2 regions of the Fundidesulfovibrio terrae genome follow, and region 1 is predicted to be linked to the other one. Evidence: riboswitches for the same ligand, from Rfam matches in the RefSeq annotation. Region 1 holds a riboswitch; the other holds the start of a gene.

Region 1 (7,040 bases):
GAACACCCCGGCCATGGGCCACTCGCGCCCTTGCGCGTCCCGCACGGACTCCATCAAGGCCATGAACCCGCCGCATTCGGCGTAGACCGGCCTGCCCGAGGCGCAGAAATTCCGGATATCCTGGAGCATGGCGGCGTTGGCGGAGAGCGTCCCGGCGTGCAGCTCGGGATAGCCTCCCGGCAGGTACAGTCCGTCCAGGTCCGCCGGCAGGCCCTGGTCCGCCAGAGGCGAAAAGAAGACGAGTTCGGCCCCGGCCGATTCAAGAAGGCGCAGGTTTTCCGCGTAGGCGAAGCAGAAGGCCCGGTCCCGGGCCACGCCCAGGCGCACGCGCGGGCGAGCCTCGCCCTCGGGCTGTGGCGCGATGCCTCCGGTGTCCGGCAGCGAGGCCAGTAACGCATCCACGTCCACTCCGGCCTCCACCCAGTCGGCCAGGCGTTCCATCCAGCCGGGGCGGGCGTCCAGATCTTGGGCCGTGACCAGCCCCAGGTGGCGCGAGGGCATGGCCAGATCGGAGGCCTTGGGCAGGCAGCCCAGCACGGAAATCCCCGCGTCCTCGATGGCCTCGCGCAACATTTCCCGGTGCCCCGGCCCTCCGGAGCGGTTGCAGACCACCCCGGCCAGGGTCAGTTCCGGGTCGAACCGGGCGAACCCCGAGGCCAACGCGGCGGCGCTGCGGGCCATGCCCGAGGCGTCCAGCACCAGAAGGACCGGTATCCCCAGCATCTTGGCCATGTGCGCGGCGCTGCCTTTTTCATTCGTGGCCGAAGCCCCGTCGAAGAGTCCCATGGCTCCTTCCACAACGGCCACGTCCGCGCCCGCCGAATATCTTTCGAATATTTCCCGGTTGGCCGCCTCGGGGAGCATCCAGGAATCCAGGTTATGGCTGATCCGCCCGCACGCCAGGGCGTGCAGGCCGGGGTCGATGAAATCCGGCCCGGTCTTGAAGGGCGCGCAACGAAAGCCCCTGCGGGCCAGGGACGCCAAAAGTCCCAGCGTCAGCGAGGTCTTGCCGCAGCCCGAATGGGTGCCGGAGATGAGCAGGCTTTTGGTCATGGCCCGCAGATGATAGGGGAACACTCACGCATGGACAAGCAGACCGAAAAGCTCCTGCGGACCATCCCGGGCGTCGGCCCGGCCATGGCCCGCGACCTGTGGGACCTGGGCATCCGCACCCTGGAGGGACTGGCCGCCCAGGACCCGGAGGAGATGTACGAGCGCCTGCGCGTGATGGCCGGGGGCAAGATGGACCGGTGCGTGCTCTACGTGTTCCGCTCGGCCGTCTACTTCGCCAAGACCCCGCCGCACCTGCGCGACCCGCAAAAGCTCCTCTGGTGGACCTGGAAGGACGCCCGCCTCCCAAAACCCCATTAAAGTTTTTTGGAAGGGGGTTTGGGGGAGAACCTTTTGTTCACAAAAGGTTTCCCCCAATCTTCTCTTCTGCCTTTCTCTTCTTCTCTTTCTCTTACGCCACCAATTTCTTCGCGATGGCGGCCACGTGCCTGCCCTGCCACCTGGCTCCTGCCAGGTCGGCCTCGGAGGGCATGCGCGACCCGTCGGCTCCGGCGATGGTGCTGGCGCCGTAAGGAGAGCCGCCCTTGACCTCCTCCACGCCCATCTGCCCCTGGTAGGCGTAGGGTAGGCCCACGATCACCATGCCCTGGTGCAGGAGCGTCACATGGAAGGAGAGTATGGTGGATTCCTGCCCGCCGTGCTGGGTGGCGGAGCATGTGAACACCGAGCCCACCTTGCCCACCAGCGCCCCCTGCATCCACAGGCCGCCCGTGGCGTCCAGAAACTGGCGCATCTGGCCGCACATGTTGCCGAAGCGGGTGGGGGTGCCGAAGATGATGGCGTCGGCCTTGGCCAGCTCGTCCACGGTGCATACCGGGACGTCCGCCTGGGCCTTCTGGGCGTCCAGGGCGCCCATCTTGGCCAGCACCGCCTCGGACAGGGTCTCGGGGACGCGGCGGAGCAGGGGCACCGCACCCGCCACCTGCGATACGCCTTCGGCCACGGCCTTGGCCATGGCTCGGATATGGCCGTACATGGAATAATAGGGAATAAGGACGTTCATGCAGTTCTCCTTTTTCTTTTTCAGATTCAGGATACATGCATAGACGAAAACGACAAAAAGTGAAGCACCGGTTGTTGTTGACGCGGCGCCTCCGGCGGCGGTAGTCAGGCCCTATCGCACACTGCCGAATCCCGCTTGCGCGGGAACGGGGGACCCATTTCAACGGGGCGAATCGCGTTTATCCGCGTAGGGCACCTTTCGGCCCGAGCCCGTCAGCTAACCCCGCAGGCATCGAAGGGAGCGCTCCGGACCGATCCGGGGAATTCCCCCTTTGATTATCCGGAGGCCTATCGCATGCGTCCCTGTTCCCTGCCCGAAGATTCCCACAACGGGCACCACGCCGCCTGCACCCCCGCCCAGACCGCCTCGCTGGCCCTGGCCGCGCTGGGCGTGGTCTACGGAGACATCGGCACCAGCCCCCTCTACACCGTCAAGGAATGCTTCTCCGGGATGCACGCCGTGGAGCCCAACCACGCCAACATCCTGGGCATCATGTCCCTGGTGTTCTGGTCGCTCATGTGCGTCGTGGGGCTCAAGTACGTCGTCTTCATCATGCGCGCCGACAACAAGGGCGAAGGCGGCATTTACGCCCTGCTGGCCATGCTGCGCGGAAGCCCGGTGAGCAAGGGCAAGTGGTGGTCCTTCCTGACGGTGCTCGCGGCTTTCGGAGCGGCCCTCCTGTATGGCGACGGGGTGATCACCCCGGCCATCTCCGTGCTCTCGGCCATCGAAGGCCTGAACATGGCCACGGACGCGGCCGCCGACTACGTTGTGCCCCTGACCTGCCTGGTGCTGATAAGCCTCTTCTTCATGCAGAAGCACGGAACGGCCACCATCGGCAAGGTGTTCGGGCCGGTCATGGTGGCGTGGTTCCTGCTCATCGGCGGGCTCGGCGTGGCCGCCATCGCCCACCAGCCCAAGATCCTGACCGCCCTGAACCCCGCGCACGCCGTGCACTTCTTCGCCGTGAACCACATTCACGGCATCGTGGCCCTGGCCTCGGTGGTGCTGTGCATCACCGGCGGCGAGGCTCTCTACGCGGACATGGGCCACTTCGGGCGCATCCCCATCCGCCTCACCTGGTACGGCATCGTCCTGCCGGGGCTCGTGCTCAACTACTACGGCCAGGGCGCGCTGCTGCTCGACAATCCGGACATCGCCAACGTGAACCCCTTCTACGCCCTGGTGCCGGAGACGTTGCTCTACCCCATGGTGGCCCTGTCCACCTTCGCCACGATCATCGCCTCCCAGGCCATGATCTCGGGCGTGTATTCGCTCACCCAGCAGGCCATCCAGCTGGGCTTCACCCCGCGCATGCACATCATCCACACCTCCAGGGAGGCCATCGGGCAGATATACCTGCCCACGGTCAACTGGATGCTCATGATCGCCTGCATCTCCCTGGTGCTGGTCTTCAAGGAGTCGAGCCGCCTGGCAGCCGCCTACGGCATCGCCGTCACCGCCACCATGGCCATCACCTCGTTCATGTACTTCGAGGTCACGCGCGTGAACTGGAAATGGCCCCTGTGGAAAAGCGCGCCCCTGCTGGCGATCTTCCTGGCCTTCGACGGCTCGTTCCTGGGGGCCAACCTGCTCAAGATCGTGGACGGCGGCTGGATCACCGTGAGCATCGCCCTGGCCATCCTCATCGTCATGATCACCTGGCGCGACGGCCGGGCGCTTCTCTCGCGCCACTACGAGGCGGCGCGCATGCCCCTCGACATCTTCCTCAAGGACATCGCCGAATACCAGCCGCAGCGGAACGCCGGCACGGCCGTGTTCATGTCCATCTCGCCCGTGGGCGTGCCCCATACGCTGCTGCACCACTTCAAGCACAACGGCACCCTGCACGAACAGATCATCCTGCTCTCCATCGCCTCGGCCGAGGTGCCCCAGGTGGCAAGCGAGGAGCGCCTGACCATCACCGACCTGGGACAGGGATTCCACCGCATCGTGGCGCGCTACGGCTTCATGGAAACCCCCAGCATGCCCGAGATCCTCGACCTGGCCACCCAGCAGGGCCTTTCCCTGGACGTCTACTCCACGTCGTTCTTCCTGGGGCGCGAGACGCTGCTCACTTCGGGGCCGTCTAAGATGGCCTCGTGGCGCAAGAAGCTCTTCGTGTTCATGTCGCGCAACTCCTGGAACGCCACGTCGTTCTTCAATTTGCCGCCCGGGCGGGTGGTGGAGCTGGGCAACCAGGTGGAGTTGTAGAGAAGAGATGGGGGGAGCGCGCAAAGCCGCGCTCCCCGTTTTTGTCAGATTTTTTCCAGCACCTTCACATCCATCGAAACCGTCAGCTCGGGCGCTTTGGCCCTCCAGGCCAGCAGGTGCGGGGTCTCCAGGTGCTGTCCGAGCAGTTCGCGGCTCTCCCACTCTTCGAAGAAAACAAACACGCACGCGTTGTCCAGGCAACGGTGCAGCACGTACGACACGCAGCCGGGGTCCTTGCGCGAGGGCGCAACCATCCCCGTCAGGATGGCCTCCACCTCGGCCTCTCGGCCGGGCTTGGCGGTGATGGTCGCCGCCACGTTCACATGGTTCATGGCATCCTCCCCGGATCAGCCTTCGCCCCCGGCGGGCATGCCGGGGTATTCGCCCTTGACGGTCGCCAGCGCCTTGCCCAGGCAGGCGATGGACTGGCCCAGGTGGTGCATGTTGCGAAGACCTTCGGCGTCGCCGCCCACGTCGCCTGGATTGAGCCCGTAGCCCAGGTTCCAGTACGACGAGCCCGGCACGACCATTCCCGACATCAAATACATGTGGTTGATGCTGTCGTAGGCGTGGGTGCCGCCGCCGCGCCGCACCGCGATCACCGCCGCGCCGATCTTGCCGTACAGCAGCCCGCCGTTGGCGATGGCCACCAGCCCCGCGCGGTCGATGAGCGCCTTGAGCTCGGCGGTGACATCGGTGAAGTAGGTGGGCGAACCCATGATCACGGCGTCGGCCGCGAAGATCTCGGCCAGGCAGTCGTTGGCCACGTCGGTCTTGACCGCGCAGCGCGCGTCCTTGTTCTCGAAACACTTGTAGCAGGCGATGCAGCCCCTGATCTTGGCCCCGCCCAGCTGGATGAACGAGCTCTCCCAGCCGGCGGCCTGCAAGGGTTTCAAAGCCTCGCGCAACAGGGTTTCCGTGTTGCCGCCCTTACGGGGGCTGCCGTTTATGGCCACGACTTTCATGCTTCTTTCCTCCTTGGGGTCCCTTGACGGTCCTTGGTATGTGCGACATATGCGGCCAACCGGCGACAAACGCAAGTACTGTCCGGAATGTGCCATACTTACACGCTGTATAGTGGAGAACGCGAGCATGCAGCCCTGCAGGACCAAGGAATTGAACGGCAAGACCTACCGTTGCTTCTTCGAGCTGACCCTCCAGGTGATGGGCGGCAAGTGGAAGCCGGTGATACTCTACCATCTGGCCACCGACGGGGTGATGCGCTTCAGCGAATTGCGCCGCAGTATCGGAGCGGTCACCGAGCGCATGCTGGCCCGGCAGCTACGCGAGCTGGAAGTGGACGGCATCGTGCACCGCGAGGTGTACCGCGAAGTGCCCCCGCGCGTGGAATATTCGCTCACGGACCTGGGCCAGGGGCTGGTGCCGATACTCAGGGAGCTGCGGGACTGGGGGGCGGTCTACGAACAGCGCATGGGCGGCGCGGAGCTCTTTTCGGGCGAGGGCTATGAACATGCCGGACAGGAAGTGGCTCGCGCGTCCGGGGAGTAGGAGCCGGGCACGGGGCCCTATATTTCCCCGTTCTCGATGAAGCCGCGCAGGGCCACGGCGTTGTTGCGCTGCGTGTCCTTGGCCGCGAACAGGAGCGTCACCGTCTCCCGCGCGGCCTGTTCCCTGAGAACGGCGGCCGCCCGGGCCGCCTCCGAAGTGGACAGCTCTTCCAGGTAGCGGCGTTTGAATTCCTCCCACCTGTCCGGTTCGTGGTTGAACCAGGCGCGCAGCATGGCCGAAGGGGCCAGCTCCTTGAGCCAGCCGTCCAGGGCGGCCTCGCCCTTGCTCACGCCCCGGGGCCAGATGCGGTCCGCCAGGTAGCGTTTGCCGTCGCCCGGCGAGGCCGGGTCGTAGATGCGCTTCACGGCGAGCATGGCGCGCCTCAATGGATGGACACGGTGAGGGTGTACTCGGCGTTTCCCCGCGTGCCCCCCACTTCGATCCGGTAGGTCCCGGTTGCCGGCAGCGCGCCCTTCCAGACCACCGCGTCGTCGGTTTCTCCCGCGCCGGGCAGCGTCCGGCCTCCCGGGGCGCGGATGACGAAGGCCGCGTTCTCCTCCAGGGCGGTGACGGCCGCGTCCATGGCCTGCCCGGAGGATGCCTTGAACTCGTATGCGTCCCGGTCTCCCCGGACCACCGCGCCCTGCACCGTGGCCGATGAGGCCCCGCGCTCGAAGCGCAGGGGCTTTTTGATCTCGCGCGCCTGGGCGGACGCGGCGAGAAGAGCCGCCAGGAGGGCCACGGCCAGGGCCGCGCTTCGGGGGCGCGGCAGGGAATGGAAGGTTGCTCGGATCATGAGGCCCGTATGCTCCTGATCCCGGCCGCCATCAAGGGAAACTTCCGGGCTTGCGGGCAAGCCCCGGGAAGGGCCAGGGCGGGCAGGCAATGGTGGGCCTGCGAGGCCCCCGCCATGCGGGGAGCCTCGCCGCTTCGCCTGATGCAGGCCAGGATCAGGGTCATCCCTTCTTGAGCTTCTTGCCCACGTTCCAGCAGCCCCCGAGCGCCGGGCCGATGCCGTAGTAAGAGACCGTGCCCATGTCGAAGAGCAGCGGGCGCACCTTGGCCGGGTCCACATGGCCCTTGTCCGTGAGCACGGACTCGTCCGCCCAGGTCTTCACGATCTCGCCGATGAACACCTCGTGTTTTTCGAAGTCCACCACCTGGTGCAGGCGGCATTCCATGGCCACCGGGCATTGCTTTATGAGCGGCGCGTGGGGGAGCTCGCCCGCGTACAGCTTGAACA
Region 2 (7,040 bases), on a different contig from region 1:
GGCGGCCACGGCCCACCGGGGGGTACGCCTGATCCGCATGCCGTCCACGGCGCTGGGCCAGAACGACGCCGGGGTCGGAGTGAAGAACGCGGTGAATTATTTCGGGCGAAAGAACTTCCTGGGCAGCTTCGCCCCGCCGTTCGCGGTGGTGAACGACTTCGCCCTGCTGGACGGCCTGCCCGAAAACGAGCGCCGGGCCGGGCTGGCCGAGGCGGTCAAGATCGCTCTCATCAAGGACAAGGTGTTCTTCGATGAGCTTTTCGCCCACCGGGCCGCCCTGAATGCATTCGAGCAGGCCCCGTTCGAGCGCTCCATCGAGCGCTGCGCCGAACTGCACCTGGAGCACATCGCCACGGGCGGCGACCCCTTCGAGTTCGGGTCCTCGCGCCCCCTGGATTTCGGCCACTGGAGCGCCCACGCCATGGAGGAAGCAACATCCGGCGCGCTTGGGCACGGCTGCGCCGTGGCCGTGGGCGTGGCCCTGGACAGCGTCTATTCCCGCCTGGCCGGGCTTCTGCCTGAAGCGGACCTCACGCGCATCCTGGCCATCCTGCCCGATCTTGGCTTCGCGCCCTGGCATCCGGCCCTGGAGACGCTCGACATGGAAGCCTCCATCGAATCATTCCGCGAGCACCTGGGCGGCAGGCTATTCCTCAGCATGCTCACCGGAATCGGTTCGCGCGTGGAGATCAACGACGTGGATTTCGGGCTCATGCGCCGCGCAGCCGCCATGCTCCGGGAGCGTTTCTCGTGAGCGCCCGGCCGGCCCCCGTCACCTACTGCACCAACATCCACCCGGGCGAATCCTGGGACGAGACCCGGCGCAACCTTGAGGCGCACACCCTGGCCGTGAAGGCCGCCGTGTGCCCGGACGATCCCTTCCCGGTGGGGCTTCGCGTGTCGGGGCTGGCCAGCCGCCAGGTGGACGGCGGGGAGGCGTTGCGCTTCAAGGACTGGATGGGGGAGCACGGCCTGTACGTGGCCACGGTGAACGGATTTCCCTTCGGGACCTTCCACGGCACGCCGGTGAAGTCCGGGGTGTACCTGCCGGACTGGCGCGATCCGGCCCGCCTGGAATACACCCTGCGGCTGGCGGAACTCCTGGCGGTGTGGCTGCCGGAGGGCATGGACGGGTCCATATCCTCGGTGCCGGTGGGATTCACGGCGGATTTCGACCTCGCGCAGGAAGGCATGGCCCTGGCCACCATCGGCAAGGCCCTGGAGGGGCTCGACCGGATCGCCCAGCGCACCGGCAAGCTGATCCGCCTGTCCGTGGAGCCCGAGCCAGGCTGCCTGGTGGAGACCACGCCCCAGCTGGTTTCGCTGTTCGAACGCCTGGCGTTGCCGGAAAATCTGCGCGCGCACCTGGCGGCCTGCTACGACTGCTGCCACCAGGCCCTGCAGTTCGAGGACCCGGCCTGGTCGCTTACGCTTCTGGCGGACAACGCCATCGAGATCGGCCACGTGCAGGTGTCCTCGGCGCTCAACCTGCCCTGCCCGGCCCTCTCCTGCCTGTCGCGATTCGACGAACCGGTGTATTTGCACCAATGCGTGTTCAGGGATGGGAGCGGGAAGCTTGAGCGGTTCGACGACCTGGGGCAGGCGTTGGGATGGGTGAAGGGAGTTCCGGCCGACCCGTCGCCCCGGCCGGATTTTGGCGGCGCACCCAGCTGGCGGGTGCACTTCCACCTGCCGGTGTTCCTGGAAGAGCTGTCCGAGTGCTCGACGACCCAGGCTTTCCTGAGGGACTTCCTACCCCTGGTTCCTGCTCATGTCCCGCTGGAAGTGGAGACGTACACCTTCTCGGTGCTGCCAAAGGAGCTGCAAACACCCACGGTGGTGGAATCCATCGTGCGTGAGATCGAATGGGTCGAGGCCTGCCGCAGAGGGTAACCCCATAACGGGAGTCCAGAGGGCGTAGCCCTTTGGCCGCCGGAGGCCCCTCCCCTTCACGATTCACAGGGCACAAAAAAAGATTTGCTGGCGCGATAGCCGGAACTCCGGCAGCCTCCCCTTCCTTCAGGTGTGGCTCTTACGATGCGCTTACGCAAATCTTTGTAATTAGGCGCCTCAACGCGCGATTATGATGAAAGCGGCTTATTTCCCTCGTCCCCCCGTTGATTGTTGCACCTCATTGCCTCTACTTAATTAAATAACCACGCTTTCTTCCACGTCCAGGGGACTGGATCGTCTTTCTTCCGGGTTCGAATCATCACGGACGCGGGGCACAAAAAAAGATTTGCCTGGCGCGTGAGCCTGATTGTCAGGCAGCCTCCCCTTCCTTCAGGTGTGGCTCTTACGGTGCGCTACGGCAAATCTTGTCAGGCGCCTCAATGCGCTGCTTATGGTATTCGAGGTTTATTCCCCTCATCCCTCCGATGGAGTTGAACACCATTGCCTCTCTGCAAGACAAGATAAACACCCGATGCCCGCTGTCCAGGCCGGGATGAAAAATCCCGGCCCGGACAAGCCGTTTGTTTACAGGGCGATGGGCATGATCATGAAGGGGATGCCCACTTTGTAGATCTGGCGCTGCAGGCTGAAGACCACGTAGTTGTGCAGGAGCCTGGTGAGCAGGGTGTCCTTTTCGAACACCAACTGCCCGCCGAAGAACACGCATCGCGGGAAGCGCTCCTTGATCACTGGCGCCAGTTCGAGAATCTCGTGGACCACCTCCGTGCCGACGGCCCAGTGGGCCTCCGCATGGTAGCACTTGGAGCGCATGAGAGCCAGGTACTTGTCCATGCTGGCGCGTATGCCCTGCTTGAGGCGGCCCAGCTCGGCGTGGTCGCGCATGACGTGGGCGTCCACCACGCCCACCTGAACGAATACGTAGTTCTTGAACTCCTCGCCATGGAGCCTGAGCACGTTGAAGAGCGTGTGCAGCCCCAGGCCGTTGTAGCCGTTGACCAGGATGACGGCCGTCTTGGCCTGGGTGTCCGGCTCGGAGGGGGCTTCCAGGTCGCAGGCCGGCAGGGTCACGGAATCCACCAGGGTGTCCAGAGACTGGATCTGCTTCCAGGTGTCGTCGTAATGGCGCTTGATCTTGAGGGCGAAGAAGGCCAGGGCGGCGGTGATCACCACGGTGAGCCAACCGCCCTCGAAGAACTTCACCACCACCACCGAGGCCAGGATGAAGGCAGTGAGCGCGAGCCCCAGGCCGTTCAGCGCCAGCCCCTTGACCCACTTCTCGCCGGCCTTGTGGCGGACCTGCCACCAGTGGCGCACCATGCCCGTTTGCGAGAGCACGAAGGTGATGAAGACGTTGATCGAATACAGGACGATCAGAAAGTCCACGGAGCCCTTGGACACGAGCATGAGCAGCAGGGCCGCCCCACCCATGAGCAGGATGCCGTTCTGGGTGACCAGGCGGTCCGAGAGCATGGCGAAGCGGGTGGGGAACCAGCGGTCCAGGGCCATGTTGGCCAGCACTCGCGGCCCGTCCAGGAAGCCCGCCTGGGCCGCCACGAACAGGAGCAGCGCCTCGGAGGCCAGAGTCACCCACACGAACCACTGGCCGAAGGGCTGGGGCCACTGCCCGGTCACGGCCTCGAAGAGCACGGCGTTCAGGGTTTTGCCCTCCTGGTGCCCCACCCCGTAGAGCAGGTAGGCCAACATGAGCCCGGTGACGGTCACGGCAAGGGACACGGCCATGTACACCATGGTGCGCTTGCCGGTCCGCACCTTGGGCTCGCGCAGGATGGGCAGGCCGTTGCTCACGGCCTCGATGCCGGTGTATGTGCCCGCGCCCATGGTGTAGGCTCGAAGGATCAGCAGGAACATGCCCAGGTAGCCCAACTGGTCCCGCGCCGCGGAGGCGTCCTGGCTGATGCGCGCCGCGAGTTCCGCCCCTTGGGCGGCGTGGGTTCCCAGGCCGTAGCCCAGGGCCACGATGTGGGTGATCACGAAAGTCATGAAGATGGGCACCAGCACCGTGACCGACTCCTTCACCCCCCGCAGGTTGAGCATGGTGAGGATGAGTACGCCGGCGATGGCCGCTTCCAGCTTGTAGGGCGCCAGGGATGCGGGCAGGGAGCTGAAGATGGCGTCCGCACCCGAGGCGATGGAGATGGTGATGGTCAGCACGTAGTCGATGAGCAGGGCGCAGCCCGAAACCATGCCCACCTTGGGGGAGAGCAGGTTGGAGGCCACCAGGTAGCCGCCGCCGCCCGAGGGGAAGAGCTCGATGATCTGGGAGTAGCTGGCCGAGATGACGAGGATGGTCACCGCCGTGCCCAACGCCACGAACACCGCCAGGAAGGTGTGCTCGCCCAGCGCCAGGAAGGCTTCTTCCGGACCGTAGCAGGAGGAGGATAGGCCGTCCGCCCCGAGTCCCACCCAGGCGAAGAAGGCCATGAGCGAGAGCTGATGGAAGATGGACTGGTCCCCGAGATTGAGGCTTTTGCCGATGACCGCGTCCTTGACGCGCTTGCCGACCGAAGGATGCTGATCCACTTCGGATCTCCTTTGCATGGCCGAAAAGCGGAAACCAGCACGGACGTGGGAGTCGAGGGATCGGGGGGCGTGTAACGGCATCGCTCGCGCGCCAAAAAGCGGACGAAGGACGCGGCACAGCCATCCGGAAAGACGGGCAGAGCCTTGCCACGAAAAATGGAAGGTTCTCCCCCTCGACGCCTACGAGGTTAGCTGACGGGCTCGGGCCGAGGAAGTTGCCCTACGCGCTATGCGCGATACGCCCCGGGATTTTGGGTCCCCCGCTTCCGCTCCTAGCGGAACTCGGCGATACGTTGTCCAGGCAGATACGCTCGCGGCCGCCCTTTGGCAAGGCGGCCGCGATTACTTTTTGGGGAAAAGGATCAGAATCCGCAGGTCTTCAGGAGGTGTGCGAGCACCGTTTCGGCGTCGAAGAATTCCCGGGCGATGTTCCGGGCGGCCGCGCGGTGCCTGGGGTAGTCGGCGAGCACGCTCTCGATGGCGGCCTTGGCGTTGTCCACGCCCTCGAAGGTGACGAGCCCCTCTCCCACGGGAAGGAAGGTGCCGAAGCCGGTATCTTCCACGATCACCGGGCGCCCCGAAGCCAGGTAGCTGGCGGAGCGGTCGGAGAACCATCCGGACTTGAGCTGGATGTTCTGCTCCTTGGCGACGGAGAACTCGCCCGTGGAATTCAGGATGTAGTCGTGGTAGCCCCAGATGTCCTTTGAGAGCACCAGGGCGTCCTTGACGTTCCAGCCGTGCCCGGCGAAGCGCTGGGCGTCGTCCTTCATGCCGCTCATGGTCAGGTCCAGAGTGACGCCGGGGAGCTTGGAGGGCAGGTCGATGATCTGCTCGTACTTCTCGCACTTGCGCCAGGAGAGCTTCTTGCCTTCGTGAACGATGTCGCGGCCCTGTGCGTCCCAGCTGCCGATGGTGGTGAAGCCGGTGCCGGGGCCTTCCACGTGGGGCCACATGTCCAGGACCACGGGCGTCCGGGTGGGGACGTATTCGATGCCCGAGAGGGGCACGCCGGTGGAGCCGGTGGGGATGTTGTGGCCGAAGGTGAAAAAGACGTCGTGCCGCTTGAAGTAGTCGCGGGTCCAGTCGTCGTTGGCGATCTTGGACTGGGTGAAAATGGGGTCGGTGTCGATGATGGCCCGGACCTTGGCCTTCATGTAGGAATCGCGCAGGGGGATGACGCCCGAGATGTTCAAGAACAGGTCGGCCTCGGCGCAGAAACGGTCCAGATCCTCGCGCTCCATGCCGTAGAGCTTGTTCTCGAAAATGGTGTTGTAGGCCCAGCGTCCGGTGAACCCGATCTTGCCGAAGGCCTCGCCGACCACCATGCGCCCGTGGCTGGAATCGGCCGAGGCGTACCCCTTGTTGGGATCGAAGGGCAGAGCCCACTCGGCGGTGTCCTCCACGAACACCACGTCGTGCCCCAGGCGCGCGAGCCCCTCCAGGTAATGCATGAACATCCACACCTGACCGCCCAGGGGGAAGCTCACCACGTAGCCGCCGACCACGATTTTGAGCTTGCGCATTCTTTACGAACCCTTTTTCATGATGGATTTGGACTGCGCGGCGGTCTGCTGCTTCTTCAGATCGTCCATGAGTTTCGCGCCCTCGCGCGCCGTCACCACGGGGATCTTCTGTTCGTCCACGAAAGCGCACACGGCGTCGAGGCTCTCCGCGGGGTAGGGTTCCCACCCGATGTTCTCGCCCACTCCGTGGAAACAGAACACGACCCAGCCCCCGTGCTCCAGGGAATGGTCCTTGATGATGCGGATGAGCGACTGGGCCGAATCCTTGGTGTGGACCATGAAGCGCTTGATGGCGAAGGGGTCGAAGGAGCCGGGCCGGTTGTCGGAATCGCGGCCGGTGCAGGCGCGCGAGTAATAGCGCCGGCTGATGACCTCCACGTCGTCGGTCCAGTAGTTGTGCGGCGCGACATACGTGTCCACCTTGAAGCCAAGCTCCGTCAGGATGCGCTTGGAATCCTCCATCTCGCGCTGGTAGGAGCCGGCCCTGATGCCAAGCGTGGCGGGGTCGCCGCTCCTGAAAGGGTGCACGTGCAACTCAGCGATGGTCAGGTCGAGCCAGTAGGTTCCGGGTGTGGCCCGCAGCTGTTCCAGGTTCTCGACTTCCTTGAGGGGCTTGCCGTCCTGGAAGAGCGCGGCCACGCGATCATAGTCGTATTGCGCCTGGTAGTGATCGGGATCGTTCTCGTCCAGGCGCCATCCGGTGATCACTTCCTGCTCGAGGGTCTTGGGAATCTGGACGGGACGGCTGTGGGTCATGCTGTGGGAGGCGATCTCCCAGCCGCTCTTCTCGAGCTCGCGAACCTGGTCCAGGCTCATGTAGTCGCTGTTGCCCGAGAGCATCCTGTTCACGACGATGGCGGCCGTGGCCAGCTGCCCCCGTTTCTTGAGGATCGGTAAGGAATACGTATAGTTGGTCACGATGCCGTCATCGAAAACGAACGTGACCATTCCCTTGGGCAGGCGCTGCTCTCCGGCGTAGAGCTGCATTGGAAAGGCGCAAGCCGCGCCCATTGCGGCCAGAGCCCCGAGAAAACTCCGTCTGTTCATGCAAATGAACCCCTC

Evidence for each region. A riboswitch is a leader RNA that binds a small molecule or an ion and turns the genes downstream of it on or off. The one in region 1 is predicted to bind cyclic di-AMP.
Region 2: it holds a riboswitch for cyclic di-AMP, as region 1 does, so the genes downstream of both, ML540_RS09965 (APC family permease) here and ML540_RS00925 (potassium transporter Kup) in region 1, are expected to answer to the same signal.

What each region holds. Positions count from the first base shown of each region.
Region 1 is NZ_JAKZFS010000001.1:189,116-196,155, forward strand. Features, by position in the region: gene ML540_RS00910 (cobyrinic acid a,c-diamide synthase CobB) at 1-1,053, opposite strand, end outside; gene ML540_RS00915 (helix-hairpin-helix domain-containing protein) at 1,084-1,371, shown strand; gene wrbA (NAD(P)H:quinone oxidoreductase) at 1,463-2,074, opposite strand; cyclic di-AMP (ydaO/yuaA leader) riboswitch at 2,187-2,320, shown strand; gene ML540_RS00925 (potassium transporter Kup) at 2,369-4,288, shown strand; gene ML540_RS00930 (putative quinol monooxygenase) at 4,333-4,620, opposite strand; gene ML540_RS00935 (flavodoxin family protein) at 4,636-5,253, opposite strand; gene ML540_RS00940 (winged helix-turn-helix transcriptional regulator) at 5,381-5,797, shown strand; gene ML540_RS00945 (DUF488 domain-containing protein) at 5,815-6,171, opposite strand; gene ML540_RS00950 (hypothetical protein) at 6,180-6,593, opposite strand; gene ML540_RS00955 (hypothetical protein) at 6,603-6,767, shown strand; gene ML540_RS00960 (flavin reductase family protein) at 6,754-7,040, opposite strand, start outside.
Region 2 is NZ_JAKZFS010000002.1:623,739-630,778, reverse strand. Features, by position in the region: gene ML540_RS09975 (3-dehydroquinate synthase) at 1-754, shown strand, start outside; gene eboE (metabolite traffic protein EboE) at 751-1,893, shown strand; gene ML540_RS09965 (APC family permease) at 2,479-4,455, opposite strand; cyclic di-AMP (ydaO/yuaA leader) riboswitch at 4,618-4,753, opposite strand; gene ML540_RS09960 (glycosyltransferase) at 4,818-5,978, opposite strand; gene ML540_RS09955 (polysaccharide deacetylase family protein) at 5,982-7,025, opposite strand.